Regions from separate parts of the Caulobacter sp. GW821-FHT11E11 genome, predicted to be linked through region 2. Evidence: predicted binding sites of a transcription regulator. Region 2 holds the regulator's gene; each other region holds the start of a gene.
What was found. The regulator LexA, encoded in region 2, represses DNA repair genes until DNA is damaged. The targets are predictions, from matches to a motif close to ATGTTCNCNANNTGTTCT.
Positions count from the first base shown of each region.

Region 1: ssb (single-stranded DNA-binding protein) is a predicted target of LexA. The motif match lies at 3,417-3,434, and genes of this name have one in related genera.
Region 3: recA (recombinase RecA) is a predicted target of LexA. The motif match lies at 4,736-4,753, and genes of this name have one in related genera.

Region 1 covers NZ_JBXARO010000012.1:51,780-61,654, reverse strand. The annotation lists gene ppdK (pyruvate, phosphate dikinase) at 1-1,745, opposite strand, end outside; gene AC1RR5_RS24980 (GNAT family N-acetyltransferase) at 2,063-2,611, shown strand; gene ssb (single-stranded DNA-binding protein) at 2,821-3,333, opposite strand; gene AC1RR5_RS24970 (hypothetical protein) at 3,494-3,895, opposite strand; gene AC1RR5_RS24965 (hypothetical protein) at 3,917-4,603, opposite strand; gene AC1RR5_RS24960 (hypothetical protein) at 4,661-7,522, opposite strand; gene pseH (UDP-4-amino-4,6-dideoxy-N-acetyl-beta-L-altrosamine N-acetyltransferase) at 7,602-8,156, opposite strand; gene AC1RR5_RS24950 (flagellin N-terminal helical domain-containing protein) at 8,222-9,058, opposite strand; gene AC1RR5_RS24945 (flagellar protein FlaG) at 9,235-9,591, opposite strand; gene AC1RR5_RS24940 (flagellin) at 9,706-9,875, opposite strand, start outside.
Region 2 covers NZ_JBXARO010000011.1:137,763-147,637, reverse strand. The annotation lists gene trpD (anthranilate phosphoribosyltransferase) at 1-725, shown strand, start outside; gene trpC (indole-3-glycerol phosphate synthase TrpC) at 722-1,510, shown strand; gene AC1RR5_RS24255 (lysophospholipid acyltransferase family protein) at 1,599-2,165, shown strand; gene lepB (signal peptidase I) at 2,233-3,024, shown strand; gene AC1RR5_RS24245 (class I SAM-dependent methyltransferase) at 3,075-3,866, shown strand; gene lexA (transcriptional repressor LexA) at 4,038-4,745, shown strand; gene AC1RR5_RS24235 (isocitrate lyase/PEP mutase family protein) at 4,824-5,579, opposite strand; gene AC1RR5_RS24230 (ComEC/Rec2 family competence protein) at 5,610-7,754, opposite strand; gene gltX (glutamate--tRNA ligase) at 7,941-9,368, shown strand; gene gltA (citrate synthase) at 9,436-9,875, shown strand, end outside.
Region 3 covers NZ_JBXARO010000013.1:1,795-11,669, reverse strand. The annotation lists gene AC1RR5_RS25490 (GNAT family N-acetyltransferase) at 64-588, opposite strand; gene AC1RR5_RS25485 (nuclear transport factor 2 family protein) at 655-1,032, shown strand; gene AC1RR5_RS25480 (DUF885 domain-containing protein) at 1,148-2,971, shown strand; gene AC1RR5_RS25475 (EAL domain-containing protein) at 2,975-4,582, opposite strand; gene recA (recombinase RecA) at 4,857-5,927, shown strand; gene alaS (alanine--tRNA ligase) at 6,366-9,014, shown strand; gene AC1RR5_RS25460 (DUF1835 domain-containing protein) at 9,142-9,875, shown strand, end outside.

The DNA.
Region 1 (9,875 bases), on a different contig from region 2:
GTGCGGCACAGGCCGATGCCTTCGGCGCCGAACTGGCGGGCGGTCTTGGCGTCCAGCGGCGTCTCGGCGTTGGCGCGCACCTTCAGACGGCGGACCTCGTCGGCCCAGCCCATCAGGGTGGCGAAGTCGCCGGTCAGCTCGGGCTCGATCATCTTGGGCGAGCCGGCCAGAATCTCGCCGGTCGAGCCGTCGATGGTGATGATCTCGCCGGCCTTGAACTCGCGCCCACGGACCCGGAACAGACCTTCCTTGGCGAAGATCGACACATCGCCGGCGCCCGAGACGCAAGGACGGCCCATGCCGCGCGCCACGACGGCGGCGTGGCTGGTCATGCCGCCGCGGGCGGTGATGATGCCGCGGGCGGCGTGCATGCCGTGGATGTCCTCGGGCGAGGTCTCCTCACGCACCAAGATGACGCTTTCGCCGGCGGCGTTGGCCTTTTCGGCCGCGTCGCTGTCGAAGACGATCTTGCCGGTCGCCGCGCCCGGCGAGGCCGGCAGGCCCGTGGTGATCACGTCGCGATGGGCGGTCGGATCGATGGTCGGGTGCAGTAGCTGGTCCAGCGAGGCCGGCTCGACGCGGCCGACGGCTTCTTCCTTGCTGATCACGCCCTCGGCCGCCATGTCGACGGCGGTCTTCAGCGCGGCCTTGGCGGTGCGCTTGCCGTTGCGGGTCTGCAGCATGTAGAGCACGCCGCGCTCGACGGTGAACTCGATGTCCTGCATGTCGCGGTAGTGACGCTCCAGCGTCTCCACCACCGACTTGAACTGGCCGAACACCTCCGGCATCGCCTCTTCCATCGAGGGGGCGACGTCGCCCATCTCTTCGCGGGCGGCCTTGGTCAGGGACTGCGGCGTGCGGATGCCCGCCACCACGTCCTCGCCCTGGGCGTTGATCAGGAACTCGCCGTACAGACGATTGTCGCCGTTCGACGGATTGCGGGTGAAGGCCACGCCGGTCGCCGAGGTGTCGCCCATATTGCCGAACACCATCGACTGGATGTTAACGGCCGTGCCCCAGCTCTCGGGGATGTCGTGCATGCGGCGATAGAACTTGGCCCGGTCGTTCATCCAGCTGGCGAACACGGCGCCGACGGCGCCCCACAGCTGTTCCTGGGCGTCCTGCGGGAACGGCTTGCCCAGGTGGTCGCGAACGGCGGCCTTGTAGTCCTTGATGACCTCGGCCCAGTCGTCGGCCGTCAGGCCGGTGTCGACCTGGACGTCCAGGCGATCCTTGTGGTCGTCCAAGATCTCTTCGAACATGTGGTGCTCCAGATTGAGCACGACGTTCGAGTACATCTGGATGAAGCGGCGGTAGCTGTCATAGGCAAAGCGCCGGTCGCCCGACAGCTTGGCCAGGCCCTCGACGGTCTCGTCGTTGAGGCCCAGGTTCAGCACCGTGTCCATCATGCCCGGCATCGAGGCCCGGGCGCCCGAGCGCACCGAGACCAGCAGCGGATTGGCGACGTCGCCGAAGTTCTTGCCGGTGATCTCTTCGATCTTGGCCAGGCCGATCTTGACCTGGTCGGCCAGCTCGGCCGGGTACTGCTTGCCGTTCGAATAGTAGTGGACGCAGGCTTCGGTGGTGATCGTGAAGCCCGGCGGCACCGGCAGCCCCAGAGCGGACATCTCCGCGAGATTGGCCCCCTTGCCCCCGAGCAGGTTCTTCATCGAAGCGTCGCCATCCGCGCCGCCCCCACCGAATGCGTACACCCAACGGGCCTTGGTCAACGTCTCAACCGGCATTTGTTCTCACCCTGCGATAGTGAAGAAGGCCGCGCCTCTCTTTGGAGGTCGTCTCGCCCTGGAACAGCACTGCTCTGTCGTGATCCCGCAGTGCAATATCCGGGCGTCTCAGTAGCATTTCGCTCAAGAACGCGTCCACTGGCGCTTTGCGTTCCAAGCGATAACAAGAGAATTCGGCAAATAATTCCAATGACAACGTTGTCCGACTGGCAGGCTTGGCCAGTTTTCGAACATCCACGCCGCAAACCCGCGACTTGAGCTGAAACCGGACGATTGAGGCGGGTTGTTTTCGCACCGCGAAACGCTTCCCTATGTGCATGGATCCGCACATCGTCCGACTCGGCCACGCTCTGAAGACGTCTCGAAACGACGCGGAAGCGATCGCCGATCTGCACACCCGCAGCCGCCAGATCGCCTATCGCGGCCTCTATGGCGACGCCTTCCTGGAGCATGAGCTGTTCGACGTCTCGCGGGCGACATGGCGGGCGCGGTTCGAGACCTTTGACCCGGCCAACGACCTGATCCTGGCGGCGATGGACGGCGAGACGTCGGTCGGTCTGGCCTACGCTTCGTTTCGACTGAATCTCGAGGTCGGCTGCCTGCTCGACAACCTGCACGTCGCGCCCGAGCGCAAGGGTGGCGGCCTGGGCAGCGCCCTGCTGGCCGAGACCGCGCGCTGGCTGATCGAGGACCACGGCGGCGCGGCGCTGCATCTGGAGGTCTACGCGCCCAACGAAGCGGCGCTGGACTTCTATGTCCGCAAGGGCGGCGTCGAGGTCGCGCGTTATGCCGAGGTCGTGCCGGGCGGACGTGAGGTCGACACGGTGCGGTATCGCTGGGCCGATCCGGCCGTCCTGCTCGGCTAGGGCCCAAACAAGAAAACGGCGAGCGACCGTCCCCGGTGCGCTCGCCGTTCGCCCCCGTGGAAAGCGTTCCGTCATTGGCTCTAGGCCGCCGTACGAGCTTTCCACTGTCCCCACCGGTCCGACTCCCACAAGAAGCAGACCGGTCTCGTCTAAGCCCGAGGCGCGGATCGGACTGTGACGATCCGCACACTCGGAGAAATGGCCGTTTTCTAGAACGGGATTTCGTCGTCCAGGTCGGCCGAGAAGCTCTCGCGCGGGCCGCTGGGCTGGCTGCGCTGACCGCCGCCGCCACCGAAGTTGCCGCCACCGCCGCCCGAATAGCCGCCGCCGTACTCGTCACCGCCGCCCGACGAGGCGCCGGCGCTATCGCCGCGACCGCCCAGCATGGTCAGTTCGCCACGGAACTTCTGCAGCACGATCTCGGTCGAGTACTTCTCGGCGCCGGTGTTGTCGGTCCACTTGCGGGTCTGGATCGCGCCCTCGATGTAGACCGTCGAGCCCTTGCGCAGGTACTGCTCGGCGACCTTCACCAAGTTGTCGTTGAAGATCACGACGCGGTGCCACTCGGTCTTTTCCTTGCGCTCGCCGCTGGTGCGATCGCGCCAGGTCTCCGAGGTGGCGATGCGGAGGTTAGCGACGCGGTCGCCCGAACCGAGGCTGCGGATCTCAGGATCGGCCCCGAGGTTGCCCACCAGAATGACCTTGTTGACGCTGCCAGCCATCGCTCGCCCTTGTTCTCGCCCGGCGACCCTCGCGCCGGAATCTGAAGGCGGACGTTAACGAGCGCTTAAGCGGGATGCAAGTTTTGTTCCCGGAACGTTCTTGTGGACGAGCAAGAGGGCTGTGGACTGACGAACCGCCCCGCCCTCTTTCGCCAAAGCGCTACTGGGCGGGTTCGCGGCGGATGGCGCCCGGCACGGCCAGGCGACCATCGCCCGTGCGGACCAGCGACATGAAGCGCGGGCCTTCATAGGTCTGGCCGACGTAGATGCCTTCCTTCTCGAGAAAGATGAACGAGCCCTGGTAGGCGCCGACCATGCTCTTGCTGTTGGACTGACCCATGCGGACGAAGCGCATGCGAGCGCCTTCCAGCGTGGCGGCGCACAGCTCCATCTGGGGAACGTTACGCTCCACCGGGTTGTAGCGCAGCGTGCCGTCCTTGTTGGTCGCCACCTGGAAGCAGACGCCCTGCTCGAATGGCGCCTTGGTCTGCTTCTCGCAGGCCGAGAGCCCGAGGGCGGAGACGACCAGGACGGCGGCGGTGGCGAGGACGGCGTGCTTCATGGATTACACTTATAAAACCTATCAGCCGTTCGGGATAGAGCAGTTCGGGCCCTGGTCGAACGCGGTGTGGAAGCTCCGGTTGTCCGACGAGATCTCGACGCGCCCCGGCACCAGGCGAAGGGTTTCCTCGCCCCAGCGGCCATAGGTGGCGCCACCTGAGCGCTCGCAGCGGCCGCCGAACAGCTGCTGAGCGCAGGCATTCAGGGTGATGTCGCCCGGCAGGCGCCGCCACTCGTTGCCGGCATAGCGCCAGCAGGCGCCCAGGGGCGTATTGGTCGAGGCGCTGGTCGGGGCCGACGGCGCGGACGGGCTCGACGTCGTCGCGGCCGGCGGCGCGCTGACCGTCGGAGCCGGCGGCAGCGGGGTCAGGACGGTGCCAGCCTGGTCGGCCGCGGCCAGGGCGCCGGTCTCGTCGACACCGACATCCAGGGCGCCGGTGGCCACGCCGTTCTTCTTGGCGCATTCGGCCAGGGTGATCTCGCCGACAAATGTGCCGCCGACGAAGCAGCGCAGCGGGCGCGCCGGGTCCAGCTTGCTGTCGTCGTCCCGTCCGGTCTCGACGACCAGGCCACCGCGCGAGGCCGGCGGCTCTTCGGCGGGCTTCTTGTCATGGCCCGACATCAGGGCCACGGCGATGCCCAGACCAGCCAGCAGCGCGAGCGTCGCGCCGCCGCCGATGATGATCCGTCGATCTTTCAGAAAGTCCATGGCCACTGGCTACGACGCGTCGATGACGCTTTCAAGCTCGACGACCTCGGAAAAGGGTTAGCCGCCACCGGTGAGGCGGTTCAGGGCCGCCTGATAGTTCGAGATCTGGGCGGTCAGATAAGCCGGCACGGTGCCGTTGGTCTTACCCGAGCTCTTGCCGTCGTCGCTCTTGATACCCATCGCCGCATCGGACACCTCGCGATAGGCGCTGCGGATCGCGGACATGGCCCGCTGAAGGACCGTGTTGGCGTTCTTGCGACCCGCGTCGCTGGTCAGATCCAGCTCGGGCGGCAGCTGCAGGCCGTACATCGGGCCACTGCCGTCGGCCGAGACGGTCTTGCCGTCGTCGGTCTTGGTGGCGCGCACCACGCCGCCGGCCAGGCCGATCGAGCTCAGCACATCGGTGCCGCCCTTGCCGGCCACGATCTCGATGGTCGAGGTATTGGAGGCGGGACTGATCTTCAGCACGCGGCTGTTGCCGCTGGACACGACCTCGACCTTGGCGCGGTAGCCCGAGGCCTTCTTGACCTTGTCGGCCAGGGTCTCGAGCGTGTCGTTGGCGTCGATCTTGATGGTAGTCAGGGCCCCGCGCTCGCGGGTGCGGATCTGAAAGGTGTCGCCCGCCCGCGCCGCTGTCGCCGAGACGATGCGGTCGGACTGGGTGAAGTCCATCTTGCCGGCAGGCAGGCCGAACAGGTCCAGGCTGGAGGCGCCCGACTGCGAAACCGCGACCGAGGTCGGGGTGGCGTAGCCGTCCTTGCCGGTCAGGCGCTGGCTCCACTCGACGGCGCCGGTGCCGACGTTCAGCTGGGCGACATAGCCATCCTTGGCGCCGACCGTCGTCTGGCCATCCAGGTTGGCGCCAGCCGACCCGACCACCCAGGCCGTGCCGTTCTTGACGTCGAAGCCGGTGACCGTGTCGTCGCCCGCCCCGCCGTAGTAGGTCATGGCGTCGGAACCGGTGTCGGACAGGTCCAGCGACACGCGGCCGACAAAGGCGTCCATGCCGCCCGAGGCCGAATTCGAGCCGCCGATCGACATCGCGCCGTTGGCCGTGGAGCCGCCGACATAGAGCTGGCCGCCGTCGATCTTCAGCCCGACCATGTCGCCGCCCCTCAGGGAGCCCAGGTCGCGGGTGGCGCCGGCGGTGACGGTGGCGGTCTTGGTGTAGGTGACCGGCACGCTCTGATAGGCGCCGTACTGGTCCAGCTTGGTGACGTTCTCGGTCACGACATTGGGCGTGACGTTGAAGCTGCGCAGCATCGCCTCGCCGTTCTCCTTGGAGCCGACGATGACCTGCGAGCCGTTGACGACAATGTCCGAGACGCTGTCGTTCTCGGCGGTGCCGAACTTCTGGGTGAACAGCGCCTTGGGCTGGCCGCTGGCGTCGGTGGCGAAAGCCGACAGATAGGCGTCGTAGCCACCGCTGGGATCCGTGCCGACCGCGCCCGGCAGGTCCGACTTCGAACGACCGCCGACATAGAGGACGCCGTCCGAGCCGAAGGCCAGGGCCGTGGCCTCGTCCTCCTGCAAGCCGCCGCGACGCACCGTCCACTGCTCGTCGCCCTTGGCGTCGTAGCGCGTGACGAAGCTGTCGGTGGTGGTCGAGCTGTCGCCGTTATTGATAGGGCCGTTCACGGCGCCGGCCAGACGACCGGTGACCGAGCCCGCGACGGCGACGCTGCCGTCGTCGGCGACGGCCAGGGACAGGCCGTTGGCCTCGTCGGTCGCGCCCAGGGTGCGAGCGTACAGCAGGTGTCCGGCGCTGTCGTACTTCAGCAGAGCGACGTCACTTTCGCCCTTGATGACCTGGCCATTGAGGTCGGTCTTGCCCTCGACTGCGGTGTCGACGTCGGCCAGCATGTAGATCGAGCCGTCCGCGCCGGTGACCGACTTGCGAACGCTGTTGATCGTGCCCTGCAGGGTCTCGGTGAAGACCTTGCCGCCCGGCGCGCCCGCGCCGGCGCCGCCATTGGTTCCCGCGGCGCTATACTTGGTCAGGGTCGTCTCATAGATCCCGTCCTCGGTCAGAGCGTCCTTGTCCGGATTGGGATCGCCGGCCTTGGTGGTGACATAGACCGCCGGCGCGGTCGTCGGGGCGCTGAAGGTCAGCTGCTCGACCGAGTCGCCATTGACCTTCAGGGCGAAGTCGTCGCCGGTCGCCGGCAGGGTCACGGGCTTGCCGGCGACCTGGACGGTGCGCTCCTGGCCCGTCGTCCGCTGCACCGAGAAACTGGTGTTGAAGCCGGCCGTCTTCAGCTTGTCGTTCATGTAGCTGACGACGTTGGACATGGTCCGGGGCTTGGAGCCCATCTCGGAAAGATCCATGGTCACGTTGCTGGTGACGCCGAAGCTCTTCACCGCGACGTTGAACGACACGGCGCCCTGGAACTTGGGCACTTCGTCGTCCACCTGACCGCTGTATAGCGTGTCGGTGACGTAGGAATAGTTCGCCTTGGGCACGCCCACGGTCGACTTGTCGCTGGTCATCACCTGGCCCGTCGACAGGCGCAACTGATCCAGCGAAAGATTCTGCACATAGCCGCTGATTTCGCTCAAGCCCTTGGTCAGGGTCGTCTGCAGCTTGGTCAACTCGCCGTCGGTGACCCCTTTCTCGCCGGCGCGCGCCGCCAGGGCCGAGAGCGTGTTCAGGGCCTGATAGGTGGCGAACAGCTTCTTGTAGTCGGGGCTGACGCCCTTGAGCGCCGAGGTGTTGGCGCCCTCGTCAACCAACTTGCGGCCGTTCAGCGCGGAGCGGACCAGTTCACTGGCCGGCGCGGCGTCGGACAGCCACGGCGCCTTGGGCACCACGGCCTTTGTGCCGGAGGAGCTCGTCGTCGTTCCAGACGCGGCAGCACCCGTCACGCCCGCGCGGGCCTGATAGTAGCTGAGCAGAATGTTCGAATCGAACGAGATCACGGCCAATCCTGTGCGGGACGCAAAATCCCCCGCTGGTACCTGTGCCAGAGGATCGCTGACGACTCGTTAATACCTTGGGTTAAGCCGCGATAAGGTTGGCGTCCGACAGGGCGCGGCGGGCGTCTTCCCGCAACTCCTGCCATTCGCTGGCCAGGATGCCCAGCAGCACCACGTCGCGCGGCTGGCCGTCCTTCAGGACGTGACCGCGCAGATAACCCTCGCGACGGAAGCCGGCGGCCGATTGCGCCTTCAGTGCCGCGTCGTTGTCGGCCATGACCTCGGCGAACACCTTGTGCAGACCCAGCTCGCCGAAGGCGCGGTCGAGGCCCAGCACCTGGGCGGCGCGACCCACGCCCCTGCCCCGCGCCTCGGCCGAGCCCAGGAACCAGTTCCAGCTGGCGCGGCGGTGATGGCTGTTGAGGCCGGTCAGGGTGAGCAGGCCCATCGGGACGCCGCCACGCGTGATCATCCAACCCCGCATGTCGGGGTCGGAACGCAGCGCCTGGAACCACAGGGCGTGCGCCTCGTGGCTGGGCAGGTCGGCGTCCGACATCCAGCGATCGACCTCGGGCTCGGACCGCCATTGAAAGAGGACCGCCTCGTCTTCGTCCCGCAAGTCGCGCAGCTCGATCATGCCCGTCGCCGAATCCCAAGCAAACCCTAGGGAAGCTTAGCCCGACCACGCTCATCGACCTAGCGTTAGCCGCCCTTGAACAGCGACAGGATGATCTGCGGCGCGCCGTTGGCGATCGACAAAGCCTGGGCGCCCAGCTGCTGCTTGACCTGCAAAGCCTGCAAGCGAGCGCTTTCCTTGGCCAGGTCGGCGTCGACCAGGTTGCCCACGCCGGTTTCCAGCACGTCGGTCAGGCGCGAGACGAAGCTGTTGTGAGCGTCGATCTGCTTGGCCTGGGTGCCGATATTGCCGACGGCCTGGTTGATCGCGCCCATCGTGGAGTCGAGGCGGGTCAGGACCGAGGTGGCGTTGGCCGCGCTCAGGATGTCGTCGGTGGCCGCCAGGGTGTTGATGCCGCCGCCCATCGTCAGGTTCTGCAGGCTCAGCGTGATGGCCTGGGCCGCGTCGGCGTCGGCCAGGAACATCATGTCCGCGGCCTGGCTGCCGTCCAGCAGGTTGGCGCCGTCGAACACGGCGCTGCTGATCACCTGCTGCAGGTTCTTCAACAGGCCCTGGAAGTCGGAATTCAGCGACTGTAGCGAGGACGAGGTCAGCGAGGTGTCCTTGGCGGCCACCACCTTCTCGCGCATCAGCTTCAGGAGGTCGGAAACGGATTCGCCGGCGGCCAGGGCCACGTCCGCGATCGAGGTCGCGCGGTCCAGGCTCATCTTGACCGCGCCGAGCGCGCTCATGTCCGCGCGCTGTTCCTGGGCGATCGACCAGACGGCCGCGTTATCCTTCGCGGTCGAGATCGACTGACCCGTGTTGATGCGGGTCTGCACCGACTGCATGTCGTCGTTGGTGCGGTTCAGGTTCTGCAGCGCGATCAGCGCGGGCTGGTTCGTGTTGACGCTCAGCGTCATGCGCGGCCTCCGACTGGCTTTTGCCATTGGTTGCGACCGCGCGCGATTCGGCGAGCGATCTACTCGCCGCCCAAGTTGGGGTCAGAAGGTAAGATTATGGTTAACGCTTATAAACCATGTCTGTTTACGGGTGCGGCTGGCCGTCGCACCCTCCCCTTCACCCTATAGATCCAGCCTCAGGCCTGGCCGTCGAAGACGTCGCCCGACGCGTAGTGGGCTTCCTCACGCAGCTTCAGGATCTGCTCGCGCGGATACTGATTCAGCGTTTCGCCCGTACGACGGTCGACCGTCTTGTAGATGTAGTCGCCCGAGTCATCGTCCTGCTCGATCACCAGGCGCAGGTCGCCCGGTTGCGGACCGTCGTCGACCGGCTTGGCCTTTTCGGCCTGCTCGGCCTCGTGGACCTGTTGCGGCGCGGCGGTCTGAGCTTGCCCCGAAACGACGTTCGCGCCCTCGGACAGGTCCGGGGCGTTGGCGGGGGAAACGGGAGCGATGAAATCTCTGATGGCCGACAGTGCGGCTTTTGGTTCCATTTTGCATTGCCGACGTTTTCGAGCCGGCCCCTCCTCTTTGTTATGAAAAACGCTTCTGACTAAAGCGGGACGAAAGATGGAGGCGGGCCATCAGGGCCCGCCTCCTCCCGTTCGTTAGCGGAACAGGCTCAGGATCGACGACGACGACTGGTTCGCGATCGACAGGGCCTGCACCCCGAGTTGTTGCTTGGTCTGCAGCGACTGCAGCTTGGCGCTTTCCTTGGCCAGGTCGGCGTCCACCAGGTTGCCAACGCCGGCGTCCAGGCTGTCTTGCAGCTTGCCGA
Region 2 (9,875 bases):
CCGCCGGCGGGGGGCTGAAGGTCGCCAAGCACGGCAACCGCGCCATCACGTCGAAGTCCGGCACCGCCGACGTCCTGACCGCCCTGGGCGTCAATATCGACGCCACGCGCGAGCAGCAGCGCCAGGCCCTGGACGAGGCCGGCATCTGTTTCCTGTTCGCCCAGTCCCATCACGGGGCGATGAAGCACGTCTCGCCGATCCGCCAGCAGCTGGGTTTCCGCACCATCTTCAACCTGCTAGGCCCGCTGACCAATCCGGCCGGCGCCAAGCGGCAGGTCGTGGGCGTCTCGGCCCCGCGCTTCGTCGAGCCGATCGCCAAGGCCCTGGGCGCGCTGGGCGCCGAGCGTGCCTGGTCGGTGCACGGCTCGGGCATGGACGAGCTGACCACCACGGGCGAGACCGAGGTCGCCGAATGGCGCGACGGCCGCATCCACCTGTTCAAGATCACGCCCGAGGCCGTGGGCCTGCCACGCGCCTCGCTGTCGGACATCACCGGCGGTGATCCCGACTTCAACGCCGCCGCCCTCACCCGTCTGTTCGACGGCGAAAAGGGCGCCTATCGCGACATCGTGCTACTGAACGCCGCCGCCGCCTTCCTGGTCGCCGACAGGGTCGAGACCCTGGTCGAGGGTATCGAACTGGCCGCCGACGTCATCGACGAAGGCCGCGCCAAGGCCGCCCTGGCCGGGCTGGTGGCCGCTACGAATACGGAAGTGACCGCGTGACCGACATCCTCGCCAAGATCGCCGCCTACAAGCTTGAGGAGGTCGTCGACCGCAAGCGTCGCCGCACCCTGGGCGCGCTCGAGAACGCCGCCCGCAACGCCTCGTCGCCGCGCGGCTTCAAGCAGGCCCTGATCGCCGGCCACGCGCCTGGCAAGCTGTCGCTGATCGCCGAGATCAAGAAGGCTTCGCCGTCCAAGGGCCTGATCCGCGCCGACTTCGACCCGCCGGCCCTGGCTCGGAACTACGAAGCCGGCGGCGCATCGTGCCTGTCGGTGCTGACCGACGGCCCCAGCTTCCAGGGCGCCGACGCTTATCTGATCGACGCCCGCGCGGCCGTCAGCCTGCCCTGCATCCGCAAGGACTTCCTCGTGGATCCCTGGCAGGTGGCAGAGAGCCGGGCCCTGGGCGCCGACGCCATCCTGGTCATCTTGGCGATGATCGACGACGTCCTGGCCGCCGAGCTGATGAGCGAGGCCAAGCGCCTGGGCATGGACGCCCTCGTGGAAGTCCATGACGAGGCCGAGATGGAACGCGCCGGCGCCCTAGGCTCGGATCTGGTCGGCATCAACAATCGCGACCTGAAGAGCTTCGTGGTCGACCTGGCCGTCACCGAGCGTCTCCAGGCCCTGGCCCCCAAGGATGCCCTGCTGGTCACCGAAAGCGGCATCTTCACCCACGACGACGTCGTGCGGATGGAGGCCACCGGCGCCAAGGCCATGCTGGTCGGCGAGAGCCTGATGCGCCAGGCCGACGTCACGGCGGCGACCAAGGCCTTGCTCGGCTGACAGATCGGGTACGCGCCGTCTGGCGTTTTCCCCCTCGCCCGCCCACAGTCCTCTCAACAAGAACACTGCCCCGCGCGAGGAAACGCGAATGCATTGGCTCGCCCGCGTGGTGAATTGGTCCCTCGTCGCCTTTTTCAAGCGCGAGGGCTGGACGATCGAGGGCTCGGCCCCGACGACGACCCGCAAGTTCGTGATCATCGCCGCGCCGCACACCAGCAATTGGGACTTCGTCTACTTCCTGGGCGCGGCCGATGCGCTGAACCTGAAGCTCAGCTTCATGGGCAAGGCCTCGCTGTTCCGCTGGCCGTTCGAGAAGTTAATGAAGGACCTGGGCGGCGTGCCGATCGACCGCTCCCAGTCGCGCGACACGGTCCAGGCGATGGCCGACGAGTTCGCCCGCCGCGACGAGTTCATGCTGACGATCGCGCCCGAGGGCACGCGCGGCAAGGCGGGCGGCTGGAAGACCGGCTTCTACAACATCGCCCTGAAGGCCGGCGTGCCGATGGTGCCCGGCTTCATGGACTACAAGCGCAAGGTCGTGGGCCTGGGCCCCGCCATGATGCCCAGCGGCGACTACGAGAAGGACCTGGCGGCGCTGGCGGCGTTCTATGCGCCGGTCACGCCCAAGCATCCGGAACGCAAGACCGTCCTCTAGAGCCCGCCGCCACGATTTGGCCAAGCTCGCCGCCCTAACCTTGGCTTGAGCAAGCAAGGGGATGGCGATGCGCAAGTGGACTGAAGGCCTGATCGAGACCGCAAAGACCTTCGCCATCGTGGTCGTGGTGTTCCTGATCCCGCGCACGGTCTTTTGCCAGCCGTTCACGATCCCGTCGGAATCGATGCAGCCCACCCTGATGGTCGGCGACTACATCCTGGTCTCGAAATATCCGTACGGGATCAGCCGCCACTCGATCCCGCTCAGTCCGCCCGTGGGTCACGGCCGCCTGCTGGGCCAGGCGCCCGAACGCGGCGACATCGTGGTGTTCAAGAAGCCCAGCGACGGCCGCACCGACGTCATCAAGCGCGTCATCGGCCTGCCCGGCGACCGGATCCAGATGGAGGGCGGCGTGGTGCGCATCAACGGCGCGGCCGTGACCCAGACCCTGACCGGCATCGACGCCGAGGGCTCGCCCAATGCCTATCCGATCCCGGTCCGCCACCTGCGCGAAACCCTGCCGAACGGCCGGACCTACGCCACCAACAGCTTCGGGGTCGAGACCCAGGCGGCCAATACCGGCGTCTATACCGTGCCCGCCGGCTGCTATTTCGTGATGGGCGACAATCGCGACAACTCGCTGGACAGCCGCTTCAACCCCGGCTCGACGCCCAAGGGCTATGCTTCCTGCGCCTGGGACGTGGCCCGCGACGCCGACCTGCCGCCGGAACTGGGCATGGGCTTCATCCCGGCCGAGAACCTGGTCGGCCGCGCCGAGCGGATCCTGTTCTCGTGGACCGGCCACGGCCTGCGCCTGGACCGCACGTTCAAGGCCCTGCCCGCCCCCAAGGTTGGCTGACCTCACAACCCCCGCTAGGGTCCGCGCCACTTCGAATTGAGGGGAATCGGATGCGGGCCTTCCTGTCCAAGCTGCGTCGCGCCTTGTCGGCCGCCCCTCCCGCCCCGGCGGTGGACGCCGTGGCCGCCCCGCAGGAGCTCTGGCATCTGGTCGGGGCCGCCGACGCCGACTACGTCCGCGTGGGCCAGCAGTTTCGGCAGCTGTTCATCGATGCTGGCCTGCAGCCGCACCACGCTATCCTGGACGTCGGCTGCGGCATCGGCCGCGCCGCCGCGCCCTTGGTGGACTATCTGGACGAGACAGGTCGCTACGCCGGCTTCGACGTGATGGCCCAGGCGATCGACTGGTGCAAAGCCAACATCGCCGTCGGCGACGAGCGTTTTGCCTTCCTCCACGCCGACATGCACAGCGACCGGTACAATCCGGAAGGCTCGCAACCCGCCAGCCGCTTCGTGTTCCCCTATCCCGACGCCAGCTTCGACTTCGTCTGGCTGGGCTCGGTGTTCACCCACCTGCTGGCCGCCGACCAGGCGCAATTTGCGCGAGAAATCGTCCGCGTTTTGAAGCCCGGCGGAACCAGCGTCATCTCCTGGTACCTGATCGACGACGAGGCCCGCGCCAACACCGGCAATGGCCAGATCGCCTTCGATTTCGTCCACGCCCTGGACGGCTGCTGGACGGCCAATCCCGAGATGCCCGAGGACACGATCGCCTACGACCTGGCCTCGATCCTGGCTCAGTACGATGCCCTGGGCCTCGACACACTCAACGTGGCGCTCGGTGTCTGGCGGCGCGAGCCGATGCAGGACCAGGACATCATCGTGGCCCGCAAACGCACCTGAAAGCTTTCGTTAAGCTTTTGATTCTGGTCGACATTTACCCTATCGGCCAAGCTAGCTATTGATTTTCCTCGCCTTTCTCCGGCGAACGACGCTCGACTTGACTTTAACGCGGAACGCCTAGAGAACATTCGAAAGGTTTGCGGTTTGTTCCGCGCTCCAGCCGAGGTTCACATGCTCACCCGCAAGCAGCACGAACTGCTGATGTTCATCCACGAGCGGATCAAGGAGACCGGCGTCTCCCCGTCCTTCGACGAGATGAAGGAGGCCCTCGACCTGGCCTCCAAGTCGGGCATCCATCGGCTGATCACGGCCCTGGAAGAGCGCGGCTTCATCCGTCGCCTGGCCCACCGGGCTCGGGCGCTGGAAGTGGTGAAGCTGCCGCAGCAGGCGACGACGGCCGCCCCGCCCAAGGGCCGCGGCGCGTTCCGCCCGCAGGTCTTCGAAGGCGGCGGCTCGCCCCCGCCCGCCCCGGCCGCCTCGTCGGCGCCCGCCAATGACAGCCGCGACCTGCCGATCCTGGGCAAGATCGCCGCCGGCACCCCGATCGACGCCATCCAGCACGAACGCGAGCGCCTGCCGGTGCCCGAAGCCATGTTGGGTAGCGGCGAGCACTATGTCCTCGAGGTGCAGGGCGACTCGATGATCGAGGCCGGCATCCTCGACGGCGACTACGTGATCATCAAGAAGGGCGACACCGCCACCTCGGGCGAAATCGTCGTCGCCCTGGTCGGCGAGGAAGCCACCCTCAAGCGCCTGCGCAAGAAGGGCGGCTCGATCGCCCTGGAAGCGGCCAACCCGAAGTACGAGACCCGCATCTTCGGCCCCGACCAGGTCGAGGTGCAAGGCAAGCTGGTGGGCCTGATCCGCCGGTATCACTAGCTCGGCTCATCCCCGCGAAAGCGGGGATTTGAATAGGCCCCGACCTTGGCTGAGGTTCGGGGCCTTTTCGTATCGGGGTTACAGCCGCCCTTCCTCCGCCAGCCGCTTGGCCGCCTTGTCGAAGCCGGCCCAGGCCGCCGCCGCCAGCGAAGCGCCCGTGCTGACCCGGCGCACGCCCAGCGCGCCCAGGCTCTCGACCGACATGTCCGAGCCCCAGAACAGGACGTTGACCGGCTTGGGGGCCACGGCCTGAACGATAGCGCGGATTTCCTCGGGATCGGTGACCGCAGGTGCGTAGAGGCAGTCGGCGCCAGCCTCGGCATAGACCTTCAGGCGCTCGATGGTCGGCTCCAGATTCCGGTTGCCACGCAGATAGCCCTCGGTGCGGCCGACCAGGATCACGTCCTGGCCCGAGGCGTCGATGGCGGCCCGGGCGGCCTTCAGGCGTTCCAAGGCGACCGGCAGGTCGTAGAGCGCCGAGCCCGACCAGTCCTCGATCGACAGGCCTGCGACGCCGGCCTCGATGGCCAGGGTGACGCTCTCGCCGACGCCCTCGGCGGTATCGGAGAATCCGGCCTCGAAGTCGGCGTTCACCGGCAGGTCGGTGGCGGCGCACAGCTGGCGCAGGTGATCGATAACCTCGTCGCGGGTGATCTGACCGTCGTCCTTGCCCAGGGCCCAGGCCGCCCCGGCGCTGGTCGAGGCCAAGGCCTTGAAGCCCAACTTCTGCAGCCGCTTGGCGCTGCCGGCGTCCCACGGGTTCGGCAGGGCGAAGCAGCCCTCGGCATGCAGGGCGCGGAAGGCGGCGCGGCGGGCGGCGAACGGGTTGGACATCACGAATCCTCCAGAAGGTCGGCGCGAGGCTTAGCCGCCGCTCGTGACATCAGGTGTCAGCAGGCGGCTCCAAGGCCGGTCGCCGCGCAATGGCTGAGCCCAGACGATGCGCCAGCCGTCGGGCCGACGATAGAGCTCGGCCGCTCCACCGCGCGCGAAATCCTCAGCCGCCAGCAACACCGCATCGGCGCACAGCGGCGGGATGCGCTCCGGCGCCGGACCCCGGATCACCACGACCTCACTGGCCACGCACATGCCCGACAAAGTCTCGGCGTCGGGCGTCTTGCGGCTCCAGGCCAGGGACAGCCGCACCGGCGCGCCCAGGGCCGGCGCGCAGACCCGCTTGTCGCAGGCGTAGAGGCTCCAGGTCGCCGGCTCGAGCCCGCGCCGCCGCGCCCACAGCTCGGCCCCGAAGCGCTTGGCGTCGGTCCGCAACAAGACCGCCGCGTCGCCCGAGCGGACGGCGGCCGTGGCGCCGTCGGCGGCGATCCAGGCGTCCGGCGCGGCGGGCCTGGGCCACAAGGCGACCGCCAGGGCCAGGGGCGCGCCGATCCAGCGCAGATGGCCCTTCCACAGGCACAGGATCATCAGGCCCAGGAAGGCCACGACCAGCACCTGCGGCGGGGCGCTGGCTACGATCCTCTGCGCGCCATGGGCGTCGGCGAAGCCGTTGGCGATCCCGACCATGGCGTCGATGCCCCATCCGGCCACGGCCAGGAACGGCGCGCCCAAGCCGAACGGCTCAAGCAAGGTGCCGATGGCCAGGAACGGCATGATCACGAACGACGACAGCGGCGCGACCGCCAGATTGGCCGGCAGGCCCCAGACGGCGACACGATTGAAGTGCTGCATGGCGAACGGCGCGGTGGCCAGGCCCGCCACCAGGCTGGCCGCGACCGACGCCGCCAGCCAGACGATCCCCGCCTGCGGCCAGCGGATCCACCAGGGCGTCGAGATCTCCTTCACCGGACGCGGCCAGGCCTCGGCCAGGGCCACCAAGGCGGCGGTGGCGGCGAACGACATCTGGAAGCCCGGCTCGCCGGCCGTCTCGGGCTTCAGGGCCAGGATCAGCAAGGCCGCTACTGCCAGCCCATGAAGCGTGATGGCCCGCCGGTCGAACAGGATCGCCAGGAACGCCACGCTGGCCGTGATCGCCGCCCGCTCGGCTGGCGGCGGGGCTCCCGAGATCACCAGATAGCCCAGCACGGCGACGAGGCCGGCGATGGCGGCGATCTTCTTGCCTGGCGCCCGCAGGGCCAGCCACGGCCAGGCGGCGACGCCCAACCGCACTACCCCGAACATGAAGCCGCCGACGATGGCCATATGCAGGCCGGAGATCGAGATGATGTGCGCCAGGCCCGAAGCGCGCATGGCGTCCGTGTGGTCCTGAGTGATCCAGGCTTCATGGCCGGTGACCATGGCCGCGCCCAGGCCACCGCTGGTGGGTCCCATCCGCGCCAGGATCCGCTGAGCCAAACTCCAGCGGAAGGCGTTGACCGCCATCGACAACCGCAGCCGCCATGGTGGCGGATCCAGCCGCGCGACGTCCCAGTCGCCGATGATGAAACCGACGCCGCCGATCGAGTCGAACCAGGCGTCGCGCGCGAAGTCGTAGGATCCCGGCGCGGCCGGCGGCGGCGGCGGCCCCAGCATGGCCCTCAGCCGCACAGCCTGGCCCGGCGCGGGCGTCTCGTTCTCGCCGATCGTCACCCGGATCCGACGCGGCGTGTGTTCCGGCGCCAGCCCCGACACCGCGACCGGCGCGATCAGCAGACGCGGCCCGCCCGCGCCGGGGCTGACGACGTCGACGACAAAGCCCTCCACGCGTCGCACGACCCGCTCGCCGGCCATAACCGGCGCGGCCACACGGTCGCTGCGGAGCTTGGCCGCGAAGCCGCCCGCCGCGCCGCAAGCCGCCAGACTGGCCAGAGCCACCAGCAGCGGCGCCGCATTGCGTCGGCGCAAGACCTGCCAGACCGCTGCCAGCACCAGCATCACGCCGCCCAGCAGCCACAGCGACGGCTCGCGCCCCGCCTCCAGATAGGCCGCCGCGCCCAGACCGAACGCCACCGGCGTCCACAGGAAGGCCCGGACCGCATTGACTCGCACTTCGGCGACCGTCAGCGCCGCGAGGCCGCGCCAGGAGACCCGCGTTGCGGCTGTCGCCGGCGCGATATCGGCAAGTTCCGCGCCTAACACCCGGAAACCACTGTATTTTTGACGGTTAAGCCAAGTTCGCCGCGCTGCGGAAAAGCGCTAGGCCCGGTGCAAAGCGGCATGCTAAGACGCGCCGCCCAAGCCGCATCGCGGCCCGCGGTTTCCGGCGCCGTCTTGGCGTCCAGCCTTGCAGCCCTGAAGTCCATGTCGAACCCCACCTCCCCCGGCCCTTTCGCGACTGGCGTCGTCACGCGCTTCGCCCCCTCGCCCACCGGTTTCCTGCATATCGGCGGCGCCCGCACGGCGCTGTTCAACTGGTTATATGCACGCCACACGGGAGGAAAGTTCCTTGTTCGCGTCGAGGACACCGATCGTGAGCGTTCGACCGAAGCGGCCGTCGCCGCGATCTTCGAGGGCCTGAACTGGCTGGGCCTGGAATCGGATGACGAGGTCGTCTTCCAGCACACCCGCGCCCCGCGCCACGTCGAGGCCGTGCAGGAGATGCTGGCCGCCGGCCGCGCCTATCGCTGCTGGATGACCGTCGAGGAACTGGAAGTCGCCCGCGAGAAGGCCCGCTCCGAGGGCCGCGCCATCCGCTCGCCCTGGCGCGACGCGCCGGAAGGCGACCTGGCGGTCCCGCACGTGATCCGCTTCAAGGGTCCGCTGGACGGCGAGACCGTGGTCGACGACCTGGTCAAGGGCCCGGTGACCTTCCGCAATATCGAGCTGGACGACCTTGTCCTGCTCCGCGCCGACGGCGCGCCGACCTACAACCTGGCCGTGGTCGTCGACGACCACGACATGGGCGTCACCCACGTGATCCGTGGCGACGACCACCTTAACAACGCCGCCCGCCAGAGCCTGATCTACAAGGCCCTGGGCTGGGACGTGCCGGCCTTCGCCCACATCCCGCTGATCCACGGCCCCGACGGCGCCAAGCTGTCCAAGCGTCACGGCGCTCAGGCCGTCGGCGAGTTCGCCGACCTGGGCTACATCCCCGAGGGTATGCGCAACTACCTGGCCCGCCTGGGCTGGGGCCATGGCGACGACGAGGTCTTCAACGACGAGCAGGCGATCAGTTGGTTCGACGTGGCCGACGTGGTCAAGGCGCCCGCGCGCCTGGACTGGGCCAAGCTGAACCACATCAACGCCCAGCACCTGCGCAAGGCCGACGACGCCCGCCTGACCGAGCTGGCCCTGACGGCCGCCCATAAGCGTGGCGAGCCCCTGCCCGCCGACGCCCGCGAGCGCATCGCCCGCACGGTTCCGGAGGTGAAGGAAGGCGCCAAGACCATCCTGGAGCTGGTCGACCACTGTGCGTTCGCACTGAAGGTTCGTCCGCTGGCGCTGGAAGAGAAAACCCAAAAGCAGCTGACCGAGGAAACCGCCGAGCGCCTGACGCGCCTGCGGGAGCAACTGGCCTCGGTCGCGACCTTTGACGCCGCCTCCCTGGAAACCGCGTTGAAAACGTTCGCGGAATCCGAAGGCGTCGGCTTCGGCAAGTTCGGCCCGGCCCTGCGCGGGATCCTGACCGGCGGCGCGCCGGCCCCGGACCTGAACAAGACCATGGCCGCGCTCGCCCGCGAAGAGAGTTTAGGGCGCCTTGACGACGCCCTGGCGCCGCGCGCATGAGGCGCTATAACGCACGTGCGAAAACGAAAGTTGGACTGCTCGTTCCAATTTATGAAGGGGTCTAAGTATGACCGATAAAGCCACGCTGACGATCGGCGACAAGAGCTACGACCTGCCGATCCTCAAGGGCAGCACGGGTCCGGACGTTCTCGACATCCGGAAAGTCTACGCTGAAAGCGACCACTTCACGTTCGATCCGGGCTTCACGTCCACTGCGTCGTGCGAAAGCAAGATCACCTATATCGACGGCGACGCCGGGATTCTGCTGCACCGCGGCTATCCCATCGACCAGCTGGCCGAGAAGTCCTCGTTCCTCGAGGTCTGCCACCTGCTGCTGAACGGCGAACTGCCGTCGGCCGAAGAATTCGCCAAGTTCGAAAAGAACATCACCTACCACACGATGCTGCACGCGCAGTTCGACGCCTTCTTCCAGGGCTTCCGCCGCGACGCGCACCCGATGGCCGTGATGACCGGCGCCGTCGGCGCCCTGTCGGCCTTCTACGCCGA
Region 3 (9,875 bases), on a different contig from region 2:
CCTCCTCCCTTGCGAAGCGGGGGAGGTGGATCGGCGCCGATAGGCGACGAGACGGAGGGGGCGTCAGTCGCGCCGCCGCTCCATCACCACGATCGGAGAGCCCTTGTAGGTCGCATGCGTCTTCAGGATGAAACCCACCTTCGTCGCCAGGGCCAGCGACGCGCCGTTGTCGGCGTCGATGATGCAGGGCACGACCGGCGGGGCCAGGGCCTCGTCGATCCAGGCCAGGCCCGCGCGGACCGCCTCGGTTCCGAAGCCATGGCCGTGGGCCCAGGCCGCCAGCACCCAGCCCATCTCCGGCAGGTCGTACAGGCTGGGGGCCAGTTCGCGGCGCAGGTCGGCGAAACCGACCTCGCCGACATAACGTCCGGTCGAGGTCTCGCGCACCGCCCAGTAGCCGAAGCCCAGCAGTTCCCACAGGCCGCGGGCGCGCATCAGGCGGGTCCAGCTTTCCTCTTCGGTGAAGGCGCGGCCGCCGACATGGCGGACCACCACCGGGTCGGCCCACATGGCCTTGCTGTCCTCGAAGTCAGACAGCTGAGGCGCGCTGAGCGTGAGGCGGGTGGTGGTCAGGGTCGGGACGGGCATGAGACTCGGCGTTTGCGGCGAAGACGCCGTGCAAGCTACACCGGCTCCACGACCTGGAAAGAGCCCATGACCTCGCCCGCTGACGCCATCGCCGCCCGCCGCAAGCTGACCAACAAGCTGATCGCCGCCAAGGACGCCGCGCGCCTGCGGCCGTTCTTCGATCCGCGCATGACCCTGATCGCCGGCGACGGCTCGCTGCTGCTGGGCGCCGAGGACGTGCTGGCGGCCTTCGCCAGCCAGTTCGCCGACCGGGACTTCATCGCCTATGTCCGCACGACCGAGCAGATCGACCTGGACGCGGACGGCAATCGCGCCGCCGAGCGCGGTCGCTGGGTCGGCCTGTCGAAGGACGCGGCCGAGCAGTCGGGGACCTATCTGGCCACCTGGAAGAAGGTCACGGGCCAGTGGGTGATCGAGAACGAGCTGTTCGTGACGCTGGCCTGATCGGTGTGACCGCAATCATCGCTGGATTTCGCCGGATGACTCGGAATTAATTTCGCCAAACTCGGGCAAGGGCCTACGCCTTCGCCCTCGAATTAGGGTCCTGGGAGGGAAAGCCTTGCTCAATCGTCGCCATATGATGTTCGCCACCGCCGCCGCGGGGTTCGCCGCCACCGGCGGTCTGCCGACCCTGGCCCTGGCCCGCGAGGGTGAAGTCGCCAAGCTGAACGCCCTGTTCGACGACATCATGGCCAAGCAGCTGCGCCAGTCGCCCGAGACGGCCACCAGCCTCGGTCTCGACAGCGGCGACCTGGCCTGGACCAAGGACCTGCTCAGCGACCGCTCGGCCGCCGCCATCGAGGCCGGCAAGGTGCAGACCGCCAAGCAACTGGCCGACCTGCGGGCCATCGACCGTCGCGCCCTGAAGGGCATGGATGCGGCCAACTACGACACCGTCGAGTTCGTCCTCCAGGTCCAGGACGAGGGCAACAAGCAGTTCAGCTACGGCGGCGGTGGTTCGGGCGCACCCTACGTGCTCAGCCAACTGACCGGCAGCTACCAGCAGATGCCCGACTTCCTGGACACCCAGCACAGCATCGAGACCAAGGCCGACGCCGACGCCTACCTGTCGCGGATGGAGGGCTTCGCCCGCCTGATGGATCAGGAAACCGCCATCGCCAAGCAGGACATGGCCGACGGCGTGATCCCGCCGGACTTCGTCATCGACAAGACCCTGATCCAGATGAAGGCCTTCGCCGACACGCCTACGGCCGACGCGCCGCTGGTCAAGTCGATCGCCCGCCGGACCAAGGACAAGAACATCGCCGGCGACTGGGCCGGTGAAGCCTCCAAGATCTACGAAGGCTCGGTGCTGCCGGCCCTGAAGCGCCAGATCGCGCTGATGGAATGGGCGCGTCCCAAGGCCGTGCACGACGCCGGCTGCTGGCGCCTGAAGGACGGCGGCGCCTACTACGCCACGTCGCTGAAGAACTACACGACCTCGGACCTGAAGCCGGACGAGATCCACCAGCTGGGCCTGGACCTGGTGAAGTCGATCTCGGCCGAGGCCGACAAGCTCTTCAAGAGCATCGGCATGAAGACGGGCACGGTCGGCGAGCGCATGGCCAAGCTGGGCGAGGACTTCTATCCGAACACGGATGCGTCCAAGGAACAGCTGATCAAGGACCTGAACGAGAAGGCCGCCTGGATCCAGAAGCAGCTGCCGGCCTATTTCGGCGCCCTGCCCAAGGCTCCGCTGGAGATCCGCCGCGTGCCCAAGGCCATCGAGGCCGGCGCCCCGGGCGGCTACTACAACTCGCCCTCGCTCGACGGTAAGCGCCCGGGCATCTACTGGATCAACCTGCGCGACACCAAGGAGCAGGCCAAGTACACCCTGACCACCCTGACGGTGCACGAGGGCGTCCCGGGCCACCACCTGCAGCTGTCGATCTCGAACGAGGCCAAGGGCCTGCCCATGATCCGCAAGATCATCGGCTTCTCGGGCTACACCGAGGGCTGGGCGCTCTATTCCGAGCAACTGGCCGTCGAGATGGGCATCTACAAGACCGACCCGCGCGGCCACATCGGCATGCTGCACGACGCCCTGTTCCGCGCCGTCCGCCTGGTGGTCGACACCGGCATGCACCACAAGAAGTGGAGCCGCGAGCAGGCCGTGAAGTACATGGCCGAGACCATGGGCGACGAGGAAAGCGGCTCGATCACCGAGATCGAACGCTACGTCGTGTGGCCGGGGCAGGCCTGCAGCTACATGATCGGCAAGATCGTCTGGCTGCGCGCCCGCGCCAAGGCCCAGAAGGCCCTGGGCAAGAAGTTCGACATCCGCGAGTTCCACGACGCGGGCCTGCTCTCGGGCATGACCCCGCTGACCACCCTGGAACGCGTGATCGACGACTACATCGTCGCCAAGGGCGGCAAGGCCTAGGGCCTAGCCCCAGCTATCGGAAGCCCCGGCCCGGCGCGCAACGGCTTTGACCGGCGCGCTGGGTCGCAGGGCGGGGGCGGGCTTGTCGGCCGGCTTGCCGTACAGCCAGCCCTGGGCGAAGTCGACGCCCGCCGCGCGGACGATCTCCTCGACCTCGACGGTCTCGACCATCTCGGCCACGGTGCGGATCTTGAGGTCCTTGCACAGCTCGACCAGCCGGCGCACCAGCGCCCCGTCGCGGCCGTTGTCGGCCAGCTCGCGGACGTAGCGGCCGTCGATCTTGACGATATCCAGCTGCAGCTGCTGCAGATAGGCGAACGAGGACGAGCCGGCGCCGAAGTCGTCCAGGCAGACCAGCGAGCCCATGCCGCGCAGGCTCTGGATGTGCTGGTTGGCGGTCGTCAGGTTGTCGATCGCGCAGGTCTCGGTGATCTCGAAGATCAGCCGGCCCTTGGCCTCGTCGTACTTGGCCAGCAGGCGGCCGACATGGTCGACGAAGGCGTCGTTGCCGATCGTGCGGCCCGAGACGTTGACCGCCAGGCGCATCTTGCGCTCCTGGTCATTGGCCAGCTTCTTGACCGCCTGCTCGACGATGGCGTGGTCGAGCTCCTCGATCAGGTCGAATTCCTCGGCCATGCGGATCAGGGCGAACGGGCTGCCGCCGTCCTCGAACCGCACCAGGGCCTCGTGGTGATGGGCCAGGCCCGTGGCCAGCGACACCACCGGCTGGTAGGCGAGCGTGAAGCGCCGCTGGCTGACCGCCACGCCCAGGGCGCCGGCGCGGGCCAGGGTCCGCTTCACCGAGCGGTTCATCGCCTCCGACAGGGTCATCGGCGGCATGTCCTTCAGGCCCTCGCGCAGGAAGTCGTCCAAGGCGTAGCGCAAAGCGCGGAGCGCACGGGAGCCGCCGCCGCCGGCCTCCAGCGGCACCACGTGGGCGCTGGCCTCGGCGCTGACCATGCGAGTCAGGCGCTTGACCATGTTCTCCGGTCGGTCGTCACGCTGGCGCAGCAGGGCGAAGCGATCGGGGGAAAGACGGGTGGCGGCCGAACCGCCGTGCGACTCGGCGCGGACGGCGCTGGCGACGCGGACGTCCAGGGCCTGGGCCTCGCTGGGCGTCAGGCCTTCGCGCATGGTCCCGAGGCCGGCGAACTCGACCATGGCCAGTTCCAGCTCCAGGCCGGTGACGCGGGCGGCCTCGAACAGGCCCTGGGCGATGTCGTCGAACGACTCTCGCGGCTGCAGGCTGTTGGCGGTGAGGGGAGGGCCGGCCGACTGGGCGGCGGTGACCGAGCACGAGATGCGACCTTCGTTCTCGGGCAGGGCGCGCAGGATGACCCGCACGCAGCGGTCCTCGACCCCGGCGACGCGCAGCACGACGGGACCCCGGCGGACGCCGTCGTCGGCGCAGTTGATCATGGCGTCCATCAGCGGACGGTCGTCGGGATGGAACAGATCGGACCAGGCCTGGCCCGTCAGGCCGGCCTCGCTCTTGCCCATGACCTTTTGCGCCGCGCCCAGCGCCAGGCGCACGCGGCCGCTCTGCAGCTCGACGAGAAGATCGGCGCTGGCGAACGCCAGGCCCAGAAGGCGGCGAGGATCGATGGACAATGTCGGCAGTCCCCCAAGAAGCGGCAAGGCTGGCACAACGGGACTTAAGGACCGGTTTCGGCGCGGGGGATGCCACCTCATTTCCGGTCACATTTCCGGTCAAAGGCGGTGCGGCATTCTGACCTACGACAGAAACGGTCGTTTCTTGGGGTGAGAACATCTTGCGAACCCGGAACAAAGCATGTACGCCTTAATCATGTTCCACAGGTCGTTGGGGCGGGGCGCGCTAAGCGCCGATCGAGCGGCCGGAATCATGGGATAGAGGCGGATCATCATGACAAGTCAGGCGGCATTGAAACTCGTGGGCAAGGAAGAAGGCGACAAGCAGCGCGCTCTGGAAGCGGCGCTCACCCAGATCGACCGGGCATTCGGCAAGGGCTCGGTGATGAAGCTGGGCGAGAAGGGCAAGGTCGAGATGGAGTCCGTCTCCACCGGCTCGCTGGGTCTCGACATCGCCCTGGGCATCGGCGGTCTGCCCAAGGGGCGGATCATCGAGGTCTACGGCCCGGAAAGCTCGGGTAAGACGACCCTGGCCCTGCACGTGGTGGCCGAGGTCCAGAAGGCCGGCGGCACCGCCGCCTTCGTCGACGCCGAGCACGCGCTGGATCCGTCCTACGCCTTCAAGCTGGGCGTCAATCTCGACAACCTGCTGGTGGCCCAGCCCGACAACGGCGAACAGGCCCTGGAAATCACCGACACCCTCGTGCGCTCGGGCGCCGTGGACATCGTCGTGATCGACTCCGTGGCGGCCCTGACGCCGAAGGCCGAAATCGAAGGCGAGATGGGCGACAGCCTGCCGGGCCTGCAAGCCCGTCTGATGAGCCAGGCGCTGCGCAAGCTGACCGCCTCGATCAACAAGGCCAACACCATCGTCATCTTCATCAACCAGATCCGTCACAAGATCGGCGTGATGTACGGCAGCCCGGAAACGACTACGGGCGGCAACGCGCTGAAGTTCTACGCCTCGGTGCGCTTGGACATCCGCCGCACCGGCTCGGTGAAGGTCCGTGACGAGATCATCGGCAACAACGTCCGCGTGAAGGTGGTCAAGAACAAGGTGGCCCCGCCGTTCCGCGAGGTCGAGTTCGACATCATGTACGGCGAGGGCATCTCCAAGCTGGGTGAAGTCATCGACCTGGGCGTCAAGGCCGGGATCATCGACAAGGCCGGCTCGTGGTTCTCGTACGGCAGTCAGCGCATCGGCCAGGGCCGCGACAATGTCCGCGAGTTCCTGAAGACCAATCCCGACATCGCCGCCTCGATCGAAGCGGCCGTCCGCAAGTCGTCGCAGAAGATCGAGGAAGAGCTCCTGGTCGGCGGCCCGGAAGAGGGCGACGAGGAATAGGCCCAAAGACTAGGTCCTGAGGGGCCTCAAGGTTTCGCGGCCCTCGCCCGACCCCGGGCGTCCCCGCCTTCAACACGCTCGCGGCCGGACCGCCGCGAGGGCCGCGATTGCAGGCCGCCTGGACCCCATGCCAGGCGGCCTATTTTCGTTCTGGACTGGGGCGGGGCCGGCAGACCCTCCCCTAGCGGGGGAGGTGGCGCGAAGCGCCGGAGGGGGAAGAACCAGGGTGTCGGGTTGATCTCTCCTCCCCCTGCTGGGGGAGGGGGACCGCCGAACGGCGGTGGAGGGGGCAGATGCAGCGCCACGCGCCTCCGAACCCGCCCTTTTCCGCCCCAACCTGGGCTCCCATCTGTGGATCGGTTTCCCCTTCGCCAAAAACCGCGCTATGCAGCGCGCGACTCCCGGCCGCTCGCCGGACGCTTAAGACTTGAGACGCTCATGCCCAGCTTGAACGAGATCCGCAGCACCTTCCTCGACTACTTCGGCAAGGCCGATCACGCGGTGACGCCGTCGGCGCCGCTGGTGCCGCAGAACGATCCGACCCTGCTGTTCGTCAATGCCGGCATGGTGCCGTTCAAGAACGTGTTCACCGGCGCGGAGACGCCGGCCCATCCGCGCGCGGCCAGCTCGCAGAAGTGCGTCCGCGCCGGCGGCAAGCACAACGACCTGGACAATGTCGGCTACACGGCCCGCCACCACACCTTCTTCGAGATGCTGGGCAACTTCTCGTTCGGCGACTACTTCAAGGAACAGGCGATCCATCATGCCTGGACCCTGCTGACCCGCGACTTCGCCCTGCCGAAGGAAAAGCTGCTGGTCACGGTCTACCACACCGACGACGAAGCGGCCGACCTGTGGAAGAAGATCGCCGGCCTGTCCGACGATCGCATCATCCGCATCCCGACCAGCGACAACTTCTGGTCCATGGGCGACACCGGTCCCTGCGGCCCGTGCTCGGAAATCTTCTTCGACCACGGCGAAGGCATCCCCGGCGGCCCTCCGGGCAGCCCCGATGAAGACGGCGACCGCTTCATCGAGATCTGGAACCTCGTGTTCATGCAGTTCGAGCAGCTGGCCGGCGGCGAGCGCGTCTCGCTGCCCAAGCCCTCGATCGACACCGGCATGGGCCTGGAACGCGTCGCGGCCGTCCTGCAGGGCGTGCACAACAATTACGACGTCGACCTGTTCAAGGCCCTGATCGCCGCGTCGGTCGAACTGACCGGCGTCAAGGCCGAGGGAGACCAGGCTCCGTCGCACCGTGTGATCGCCGACCACCTGCGCTCGTCGTCGTTCCTGCTGGCCGATGGCGTCACGCCGTCGAACGAAGGCCGGGGCTACGTCCTGCGCCGGATCATGCGCCGCGCCATGCGCCACGCCTATCTGCTGGGCGCCAACGAGCCCCTGATGCACCGCCTGGCCCCGACCCTGGTGGCCGAGATGGGCCAGGCCTATCCGGAGCTGCGCCGCGCCGAGGCCTCGATCGTCGAGACTCTGCGCCAGGAAGAAGAGCGTTTCCGCGTCACCCTGGGCCGCGGCATGGGCCTGCTGGACGACGCCACCGCCAACCTCACGAGCGGCGGCGTGCTGGACGGCGACACCGCCTTCAAGCTGTACGACACCTACGGCTTCCCGCTGGACCTGACCCAGGACGCCGTGCGCGCCAAAGGCCTGACCGTCGACACCGACGCCTTCGACGCCGCCATGGAAAAGCAGCGCCAGATGGCGCGCGCCAACTGGGCCGGCTCGGGCCAGCAGGCCGGCGCGGCCGCCTGGTTCGCGATCAAGGAAAAGGCCGGCGCGACGGACTTCGTCGGCTACGAGAACACCGAGACCACGGGCGTCGTGAAGGCGCTGCTGGTCGACGGCGTCGAGGTCGAAAGCGCCACCGGCGGGACGACCGTCGAGGTGCTGCTGGACCGCACCAGCTTCTACGCCGAAAGCGGCGGCCAGGCCGGCGACACCGGCGTGCTGGAAGCCAACGGCCGCGAGAACCGCGTGATCGACACCCAGAAGCAGGCCGGCGAACTATTCGTCCACCGCGTCGAGCTGTCGGGCGATCTGAAGGTCGGCGACCAGGTCGTGGCCTCGGTCGACGCCGAGCGCCGCCACACCACCCGCTCCAACCACTCGGCCGCCCACCTGGTGCATGCCGCCCTGCACCATGTGCTGGGCCCGCATGTCGCCCAGAAGGGCCAGATGGTTGATGGCGAGCGCATGCGCTTCGACTTCAGCCACGGCGGTCCGCTGACGGCCGAGGAGCTCGACCGCATCGAGGCCGAGGTCAACGAGGTCATCCGCCAGAACGTCCCGGCCGAGACCAAGGAAATGGCTCCGGAAGAGGCCATCGAGGCCGGCGCCGTCGCCCTGTTCGGCGAAAAGTACGGCGACAGCGTCCGCGTGCTCACGCTCGGCAAGTCGCTGGCCGATAACGCCAAGGCCTATTCGGTCGAGCTGTGCGGCGGCACTCACGTGGCTCGCACCGGCGACATCGCCCTGTTCAAGATCGTCTCGGAGCAGGGCGTCGCCGCCGGCGTGCGCCGCATCGAGGCCCTGACCGGCGAGGCGGCCCGCCGCTTCCTGCTGGACCAGGCGGGCGTCGCCAAGTCGCTGGCTGACCAGTTCAAGACGCCGGTCCTGGAAGTCGGCGCCCGCGTCGACGCCCTGATCGCCGACCGCAAGCGTCTCGAGAAGGAACTGGCCGACGCCAAGAAGCAACTGGCCCTCGGCGGCGGCGGTGGCGCTGCGGCTGGTCCGGAAGACATCAACGGCACCGCCCTGATCGCCCGCGTCCTGGACGGCGTCGGCGGCAAGGAGCTGCGCGGCGTCGCCGAGGAGTTCAAGAAGCAGCTGACCAATGGCGGCGTCGTCGCCCTGGTCGGCACGAGCGACGGCAAGGCCGCCGTCACCGTGGCCGTGACCGCCGACCTGACCGGCAAGTTCAGCGCCGCCGACCTGGCCAAGGCCGCCGTGATCGCCATGGGCGGCCAGGGCGCGGGCGGCAAGGCTGACTTCGCCCAGGGCGGCGCGCCCGACGACAGCAAGGCCAACGAAGGCCTCGCGGCCGTCAAGGCGGCGTTGGCCGGCTGATTAGGCTGTTAGCCTGAACCCAGATGAGGGGACGCCGAAAGGCGTCCCCTTTTTCGTGCCCGAAAGGGCTGGGTTCGGCCGCTGCTGGCGTGCTTTGCTGACGTTCAGGGGCCGCATAGGAGGCGTGATGCTGCATCTCACCAACGGCGACAGCGCGGCGGGATCCTTGCGCGACAGTGGCGTGGCGGATCGTGTGGTCGCCTGGCGGGATGTCCTGCATGAAGGCCCCGTGCCGGCGGGCCTGACGCTCGAGGGCATGAGCCAGGTGCGCGCGCGTTTCCTCGCGGACTGGGACGGCGGATCGTTTCCCGAGGTAGCGGCCAGCTTCGCCAAACGCGACGGCGCGTTTCGCTCGGCCCGCCATGTGGTGCTGTGGTTCGAGCACGATCTCTACGACCAACTGCAGCTGATCCAGATCCTGGCGGCGCTGTCGGACAGCCCCGACGTCACGGCCGAGATGATTTGCATCGACGCCTTTCCGGGCGTCGAGCCCTTCTACGGCCTGGGTCAGCTGACGCCGATGCAGCTTGCATCGCTCTGGCCGGACCGCCAGCCGGTCACCACCGAGCAGCGCGCGCTGGGCGCTCGGGCGTGGGACGCCTTTACGTCGTCCGACCCCAGCGCGATGCGCCAGCTGCTTGCAACGGATCTGAGCGCTCTGCCGTTTGTGGATGCCGCCCTGTCGCGTTTGGTCGAGGAATATCCCGCGCCTCCCACGGGTCTGGGGCGTACCGAGCAGCAGCTCCTGCAAGCGATCGCCCAGGGCGTGCGCAGCTTCGCCGAACTGTTCGTCGCCAATGCCGCGGCGGAGGAAGCGCCCTTCATGGGCGATACGACGGTGAAAGCGCGCGTCGAGGCCCT